Regions from separate parts of the Dyadobacter sp. CY327 genome, predicted to be linked through region 2. Evidence: riboswitches for the same ligand, from Rfam matches in the RefSeq annotation. Region 2 holds a riboswitch; the other holds the start of a gene.
What was found. Region 2 has a riboswitch for S-adenosylmethionine ahead of metX (homoserine O-acetyltransferase). Riboswitches for the same ligand answer to the same signal wherever they lie in the genome.
Positions count from the first base shown of each region.

Region 1: it holds a riboswitch for S-adenosylmethionine, as region 2 does, so the genes downstream of both, LZG74_RS08955 (cysteine desulfurase family protein) here and metX (homoserine O-acetyltransferase) in region 2, are expected to answer to the same signal.

Region 1 is NZ_JAJUXJ010000001.1:2,131,888-2,136,425, forward strand. It holds gene LZG74_RS08950 (sulfatase) at 1-1,156, shown strand, start outside; SAM riboswitch class I at 1,256-1,349, shown strand; gene LZG74_RS08955 (cysteine desulfurase family protein) at 1,518-2,693, shown strand; gene LZG74_RS08960 (hypothetical protein) at 2,737-2,988, shown strand; gene LZG74_RS08965 (EamA family transporter) at 3,011-3,958, opposite strand; gene LZG74_RS08970 (UbiA family prenyltransferase) at 4,093-4,538, shown strand, end outside.
Region 2 is NZ_JAJUXJ010000004.1:429,208-433,745, forward strand. It holds gene LZG74_RS13415 (FdhF/YdeP family oxidoreductase) at 1-990, shown strand, start outside; gene LZG74_RS13420 (glycerophosphodiester phosphodiesterase family protein) at 1,166-1,936, shown strand; gene metX (homoserine O-acetyltransferase) at 2,034-3,083, opposite strand; SAM riboswitch class I at 3,207-3,314, opposite strand; gene LZG74_RS13430 (M20/M25/M40 family metallo-hydrolase) at 3,454-4,383, shown strand; gene treA (alpha,alpha-trehalase TreA) at 4,394-4,538, shown strand, end outside.

The sequences.
Region 1 (4,538 bases), on a different contig from region 2:
GCTGCTAACTGGCCAGCGGCCTGATGTTACCAAGGTCTACGAACTGCAAACACACTTCCGTAAGAATCTTCCCAACGTGGTGACATTGCCGCAGCTATTTAAGAACAATGAATATTACAGCGCCCGGGTCGGGAAAATCTATCATTATGGCGTTCCGGGCCAGATCGGGACAGACGGCCTGGACGATCCTATTTCCTGGGATCGCAAAGTCAATCCAAAAGGGCGTGACAAAACCGAAGAATCACTAGTCAAAAATCTTACGCCGGACCAAGGCTTGGGCAGCGCACTTGCCTGGCATGCAAGCGAGGGAGCGGATGAAGAGCAGACAGACGGAATGGTCGCCAGCGAGGCTATCAAATTATTGAAGGAAAAGAAGGCCGGGCCATTTTTCCTGGCAGTTGGTTTTTATCGCCCGCACTCCCCTTACGTAGCGCCAAAAAAATATTTTGACCAATATCCACTGGCATCAATCCCGCTTCCGAAAGAAATTCAAAATGACCTTGACGACGTTCCGGAAGCAGCAATTTCCACCAAACCGGCACATTTAGGCCTTTCAGTAGCACAAAGGAAAGAGGCGTTACGGGCCTATTATGCGTCAATTTCATTCGTGGATGCGCAAGTAGGAAGGGTGCTGGACGAACTGGACCGGTTGAAACTGACCAATAAAACGATCATCGTTTTGTGGAGCGATCACGGTTATAATGTAGGCCAGCACGGCCAGTGGATGAAGCAAAGCCTTTTCGAAAATGCTGCGCACGTTCCATTAATCATCTCAGTGCCTGGCGGAACCGCAGGAAAGGCATCGGGCAGGACGGTGGAATTACTGGACATTTACCCAACATTGGCTGAGCTTTGCGGACTGATGCCTACCCAAAAACTCGGCGGCAAAAGTCTGACATCATTACTCAAAAACCCGGACGGCATTTGGGATAAAGCTGCTTACACCCAAGTTCGGCGGAATAAAATTACTGGTCGCAGCGTAAGAACGGAGCGCTTCCGTTACACGGAATGGGATGGAGGAAAAGCCGGCGTGGAATTATACGACCACCAAAAAGACCCCAACGAATTCACAAACCTCGCCAAAGAAAGCACCTACATTATCACGGTCAATGAACTAGCCATGCTCCTCCAAAAAGGCTATCCGGAAACCAAATAAACGGCGGGTAATCTGCGCATCAAGAATTTTCTCAAAGAAATTTTTCGCTCTTTTTGGATCTTTAAAATCTTTATTACATCTTTGTCTATCGAATTAGTAGATTTATAAAGAAGGAAGGGAGAGGTTAGGCTCTATGATCTTCTGGCAACCTATGACTTTTTAAGGTGCCCCAACCTAATTCTAATGATAAATCTGAGAATCCAACCACCGGAGTAACAGAGTACAATCGAGTTAAGGAAAGCCAGAGGCTTGTCCGTGTATGTTCGTTACGGTTTCGTTTTTGGCGGAATTGTTACGATTATCCAGGCAAGGTGCGGCATTTGGAATCAATAAACTGATAACATTTAACACTTAGATCAACATGGAAATTTATTGTGATAACGCCGCCACAACTGCACTGGATCCGGAAGTGATTGAAGCGATCCTTCCATTTTTTGCCGCCAGCTTCGGCAACCCGTCGTCCACTCACTGGGCAGGACGGAAGGTGAAAGATGCGATAGAAGATTCGCGGAAGCTGGTTGCGAAGGTTTTAAATGCTTCTGCGGAAGAAATATATTTTACGTCCGGAGCCACCGAGGCCATCAACCTCGCCATATCCGGTGCGATTGCGAAATATGACATTAGCCATGTCGTGACAAGTAAAATTGAACACAAGGCCGTTTTGCAAACCATTCTCCAACATGAAAAATCGGGTGATATCGAAACGAGTTTTGTGCAGTTGGATGAGCGCGGCAATGTTGATCTTTACCATCTTGAAAACCTTTTAAGAGCCAATCCACAGACATTGATCTGCCTGATGCACGGCAATAATGAAATTGGAAACCTGACAGATATCCACGCGATAAGTAAACTTGCTCAACGTTATGATTCCATTTTTTTTACGGACACCACCCAGACAATCGGGAAGCAATGGATCGATCTGACCCAGACGCCTATCGATTTTCTGGTGGGTTCCGCCCACAAATTCCATGGACCGAAAGGCGCCGGATTTATCTATATCAATAAAAAACACCGCATTCATGCGCAAATTTTTGGCGGAGGCCAGGAAAAAGGACAGCGTGGAGGGACAGAAAATGTGACTGGCATTGTAGGGCTTGCCAAAGCGCTCGAGGTGGCATACCGCGACCTGGACAGCAACCATTCCGTAGTTAGCAAATTGAAGCAATATATGGTCTCCAAACTGGCGATCAGTGGTGTGTACGGCATTTGTTATAATGGCGAAAGTCACTCTCTTGAAAACAGCCTGGTGAACATCTTGAACGTTTCATTCCCATGTTTGGCTGCGGGCAGTTTGGTTAAAAGTCTTGATAATCTGGGTATTGCAGTTTCTGGCGGCAGCGCTTGTTCCAGTCAGGTCAGCTCGCACGTGATCAGCGCGCTTCCTTGTCAGAAGGATAAAGAAAATGTCCGTTTTTCGTTTAGCAAATTCAACACATTCGATGAGATTGATCACATTGTGCAGGCCGTTGTAAACATTTATAATGCCGATCCTGCATCACGCGGCCAGGCACGTTTCCGTCTGGAATTAACGCATTGAGCCGTTGGTTCTTCAATTATTAGCCACGATAAAAAGTACTAAAATGAGCAAAATTTTCTTTCTCAAAATCATTTACAGAAGTGCTGTAAGTCTCCATAAGATCACATCGATTGTTGAATCGTTTAATGGTGCAAGGATCAAACACCTTAACTTTATCAGCAAGGGAAGAGTTTTCGTAGGCGTCATTGCCTTCGAAGCTTCACAACTTATTGATTTTGAGCGTATCCTTAATTTGATCAAAAGAAACAGGGACATTTCGGAGGTGGAGCAGATCACAGAAGCTTCCTTGTGTTAACTGCTCACACTCCTCCAAGAGATCAATAAGCGGATACGACTTGTTTTGGCTTGCGATATTTATGCAGGTTGATCAGCAACACGCTGCCGAGAATAATGACCAGCCCGACTATTTGCAGGACAGAAATAGATTCGTTTGCAAAAAATATCCCCAAAAGGACTGCTACGACGGGATTTACATAGGCATAAGTGCTAACCTTGGTTGCCGGCTGGACTTTCAGCAGCCAGACGTATGCTCCAAAACCGGCAATCGACCCAAAAATAATCAGATATAATGTTGATAGCCAGGCTTCCATCGGAATGGATGCAAGATTCAGGGTCGCCAGTTCGCCCGAAATAATGCTGCCTGGAAGGAAAGCAAATCCGGCTGCCAGCATTTGCCAGGTTGAATTGACACTTGCCGAGTCGGTGCCTGACTTGTATTTAGAAAACAAAGAACCACCAGCCCAGGCCATGGAGCCAAAAACGACGAGCGCCATCGCGAACAGATCGCGCGAACTGTTCATGGACGACATCGAAATCATTATTTTTTCACTGAACAACAGCACTACCCCGGCAAAACCGATCAACAGACCTACAATCGTCGATTTGTTGCTAAGATTTTCAGACCATTTCGGTTTATCCAGGACGATAAACCAGAGTGGAGATGAGGAAATCATAATGGCGACCATTGCGCTGGGAAGGAACTGCTCAACCCATATCACAATGCCATTGCCGATAAAAAGCAACAAAAGTCCGGTAATGATCGCAGGTTTGATCGCTTTGAGCGAGAACACGTTTTCACCTTGTGCAACACTCCACGCCAGCATAATAAGCCCTGCAATAATGAAGCGGAAAGCGCCCAGGAAAAACGGCGGAAAACCTTCCAGCGCCCGCTGAATGAAGAAGTAAGTCGATCCCCATACGATGTAAACGGTGGCAAAAGCCAATACCACCATGAGGGTGGAAGGTGCTTTACTTTGTGCTTGCATGATCTTTTATTTTTCTGGTATGACTAATTGTTATTCCTCTTTAACCGATTCCGGCACAATGGTGTTCCTGGCAGAAAGTATATTGTATCTGTGACAGCCTCAAATGTTCAAAATTTTTTTTCTTAAATTAGGCCATGGGCATTGATGGCAATACAATTAAACTTCTGCGGATTCCTTTTTCCTTTTTTCTGATGCCGTTGTTTCTGTTTGCTTACAGTCAGGCAGATACGGTTGTGCATCATCATGCACTCTTCGCTTTTTTGATCATTCATCTGCTGATTTACCCGGCTAGTAATGGTTACAACAGTTATGTGGATAGGGACGAAGAGAGCGTTGGCGGGCTCGAAAAGCCTCCTATGCCTACGGCCGCACTCTTTTACCTCACCATGTTTCTGGATTTTACCGCGATCGTTTTAGCGTTCCTTTTCGTAAATACATTGTTCGCTTTTTGCCTGTTGCTTTACATTGCAGCGTCGCGGGCATATAGTTCCCGGCAGATCCGGCTGAAAAGATATCCGGTTATCGGGTTTCTGACTGTTGTAATTTTCCAGGGTGCATTTACCTACTATATGTCCATTGC
Region 2 (4,538 bases):
ATCGAGCGCAACTTTCATTTTTCTCCTCCCAGAAAACACGGATTCGACGTGGTAGAGTCCATTAAGGCCATGCATGAAGGCAGTGCCAAGGTATTTTTTGCGATGGGAGGCAACTTTCTGAGTGCTACACCGGATACAAGATTCACAGCCGAAGCGCTCAGCAAATGCCGCCTGACAGTACACGTTTCGACCAAGCTGAACCGGAGCCATCTGGTAACGGGTGAACAAGCGCTGATCCTTCCCTGCCTGGGAAGAAGCGATATGGACATGCATAAGGATGAAAGCAGGTTTATTTCCTGTGAAAATTCAATGGGCGTAATTCAGCTTTCCATGGGCGTTTTGCCGCCGGTTTCAGATCAGTTACTGAGCGAGCCGGTGATCATTTGCAGGCTGGCGAAAGCTGTTCTGGGCCGGAAAAGCCAGATTAACTGGGACATTTACGCCGAAGATTATGACGTAATCCGCGCTGACATTGAAAGGACAATTCCAGGCTTTGATAACTATAATGAGCGCGTCCGCGTGCCAGGCGGTTTTTATTTACCTAATTGCAACCGGGACGGGTATTTTGACACATTGTCTGAAAAAGCGCATTTCAACATCGGCAAGCTATTTGATCCCGAACTGAAAGAGGATGAGCTGATGATGATGACCATCCGCAGCCACGACCAGTTCAACACAACGATTTATGGCCTGAATGATCGTTATCGAGGCATTCACAACGAGCGGCGCGTGATTTTGATGAACGAAAATGACATCACAAAACGGGATTTAAAAAGCGGCGATCTGGTGGATTTGTATAACCATTATGACGGCATTGAGCGGGTTGCGTACAAGTTTGTCGTAGTCCCCTACCCGATTCCGGAAGGTTGCACAGCCACTTATTTTCCCGAAACGAACGTCCTCGTTCCCATTAACAGCGTGGCAGACAAAAGCAACACGCCAACTTCCAAACTGGTTATTCTCACAATTCGCAAGCATTTAAGCGCATGAGCCATCAAAACGGAGTTTAAAAAGATTCGACTTGGAGGATGATGCTTTTTGAAACTTAACATTGAGCTAACACCGCTGACCGAAACTAGCTTTAATTTTCGAATCTGCTTTGGACCATGGTTCAGGGTAAATTCAGGTTAATGTGTTCTTTTTATATAAGTCCAAAATTAAAAAAATGAAAAAATTCTTATCCATTGTTGCAGTTGGTTGGCTTAGTCTGACCGCTTTTGAAGGCATGTCTCAAAATAAAAACAAAGTTATAGCGCACCGTGGGGCGTGGAAAAATACCGGCGTAACCGAAAATTCTATTGGTGCATTGGAGCATGCCATCAAACTGGGCTGCTATGGTAGTGAATTTGATGTGCACATGTCGGCAGATTCGGTCATTTATGTGCTTCATGACCATTCGATTAAAGGAACGCATATTGAAAAAACCAATTCCCAGGAGCTTTCCCAGATCAAATTAGAGGATGGAACGGCATTGCCAACATTGGAAGCTTACCTGAAAGCGGGCGCAAAACAGAAGAAAACACGCCTGATCCTGGAAATCAAAACTTCTTCGATGGGCAAAGAACGCTCGCTAGCACTGGCTACCAAATGTGTGGAAATGGTAAAAAAATTGAAAGTGGAAGGCATTACGGATTACATTGCCTTTGATTTTGATGTTTGTAAAAAAGTAAAAGAACTGGCTCCGAAAGCACACGTGGAATATCTGAACGGAGACAAAACGCCGGATGAAATTCAAGCCGCAGGACTGGATGGCATCGATTACAACCAGAATGTGTTGAAGAAAAAGCCAGAATACATTGCGGATATCAGAGATAAAAAACTGACAACCAATGTCTGGACGGTGAATGACGAAGAATCTATGAAATGGTTTCTTGAAAAAGGCGTCGATTACATCACTACAAACGAGCCGGAATTGCTTTTGAAAATAACAAAATAGCATGACTATAACGCAAAAAGCGCCGCCCGGAGAAACCTCTGAGCGGCGCTTTTTTATGTCTTAATGTTCCCTAAGTCTTAATGTTAGATACTAATGTTCAGATCTTTGCGGTTTGCAATTTGCCATTCGTTTCCTGCCACGCCCTGATCACTTGGGTAAGCTGCTTATATTCAATAAGAAAGCCATCGTGGCCATATAACGAATCGATTTCCTGGAAAACAGCGTCCGGAATGTGCCTCGCCAGGAATTGTTGCTCGGATAATGGGAACAGCAAATCGGATTTTATGCCTAATACTAATGTTTTGGCCTTAACCAATCCCAATGCGTGCACAATTCCGCCGCGGTTCCTGCCAACATTGTGAGAATCCATGATCTTGGAAAGCACCCAGTAAGAATAGGCATTAAACCGCTTCACAAACTTATCGCCCTGGTATTGCTGGTAGGACGATGCCCGGAAATCATCGATCTGATCCGGATTATCACGCGCCTGAGTAAAATTATAGGTGTCGTAATTTCTGTATGATAGCAATGCAATGGATCGCGCGGCCCGCATGCCCATGCTTCCGGCCTCGTCCGTGCCATCATTAAAAGTTGGGTCCGCCTCAATCGCCATCCGCTGCGACTCGTTAAAAGCAATGCCCCACGGCGAATGCAGTGCATTGGAGGCGATCAGGATCAGTTCTTCGAAAAGATCGGGCACTTCCACCGCCCATTCGAGCGCTTGCTGGCCACCCAGGGAACCGCCAATGCAAAGCTTTATCTTCTTGATTTCCAGTTCCTGCCGCAGCAGATCCATAGCACCAACCACATCACGAACTGTGATAGTCGGAAATGATCTGTAAAAAGGTTTATGCGTCCGGGGATTAATGCTCAGCGGGCCCGTAGAGCCATAAGCCGAACCCAGGACATTCACGCAAACGATGAAATATTTGGCTGGGTCAAAAAACTTATCGTCCCCTACCAGGCCATCCCACCACTCGGCCGCGTTGGAGCTGCCCGTTAATGCATGACAAATCCAGACAATGTTGTTGTTTTCAGCATTCTGCGTTCCATAAGTGGTGTATGACAGTTCGAAGCCTGGCAATTCACCGCCCATTTCCAGCGCGTAGGCGTAAGGATATTTAAATGTTTTTTGTTCCGCTTGCATAGTGCCAGAGCACAGGTTTTAATTCAAAAATTTAACAGACTGTCCCGTGGAATGCACAGGGCAGATGCGAGAATAAAGCCATCCGGCTTACGGAAATTTCTAACTGTAAGTTCACGCGAATTGAGTTTATATCTCCTAATAACTTAGGTGGGAATTAGCACCTTTCTCCATTGTGGTAGCAGGTTGCCAGAGGTTCATTGAGCCCATTCTCTCGCCTCTTCTTTATAAATCAATCGCACACAAGGTGAAGCAACTGACTTGATCCTGCAATATTAAGCGCAGATGCCTGAAAATGCAAACAAAAGCACAAATTCTATTTTGCAGGGCATCCAGGGAGGTTTATCTTTGCCCATCCATGATACTGCGTTCGATGAAAAATTACTTGTTCTTCTTTTGTTTTGTTTGCCAAAGTGCCTTTGCCCAACTGCCCGCTCCCGACCAACTTTCCAAACACGTTTACAAGCTTGCATCCGACAAAATGCAGGGCCGCGGAACCGGAAGCAAGGAAAACCAAAAAGCGGCCGGATATGTAGCTGCTCAATTCAAAAAACACAAGCTGCAACCGAAGGGGACCAACGGATTTTACCAACCATTTACGGCCAAAGTGCGGCGCGTGGTTGTTACCGACAGTCTGCGCGAGACGAATAATGTCATCGGCTTTCTGGATAATGGAGCTGCAAATACCATTGTCATTGGCGCTCATTTTGATCACCTGGGGCTGGGCAGACAAGGAAGCTCGAAAGCAGAAAAGCCGGAAGGGCAAATTCACAACGGGGCCGATGATAATGCTTCGGGCGTGGCAGGCTTGCTGGAACTTGCGCGATATTTTTCCAAAAATGATGTCAAAGAACCCTATAACTTTCTCTTTATAGCATTTGGTGCCGAAGAGCTGGGGCTGCTGGGATCGCGTCATTTTGTTAACAATCCTACATTACCATTGGAAAAAATCAATTTCATGACTAATATGGACATGATTGGCCGGTATGATGCCAGCCGCGGCGTTGGGATCGGCGGTTACGGGACCAGTGATGCCTGGCCGGATATATTTAAAGATGTGAAAAGCGATACCAAGTTTTTTACGGACAAGGCCGGAAGCGGCGGCTCGGATCATGGGTCTTTTTATGCCAAAAAAATTCCGGTGCTTTTCTTTCACACAGGCGGCCACGACGACTATCACAAGCCTACGGACGATCCGGAAAAAATCGATTATAATGCAGCTGCCGGCATTCTGCGCATTCATATACAACTCATTGAGAATGCGATGAAACTGCCTAAGCTGACATTCACCACTGTTATATAACCACTCACATTTGTACGGATTCATAGCACCCGCTTTCACGTATGGTTCACCGCATGTTTCACCAGAGGACTTGTATGGGACGCTGTTTCGTGATATCCAGCACAGCCATATTTTTGAAGATTCCAAAACTTTCGCCGACGCGATTCCGCTGGAAG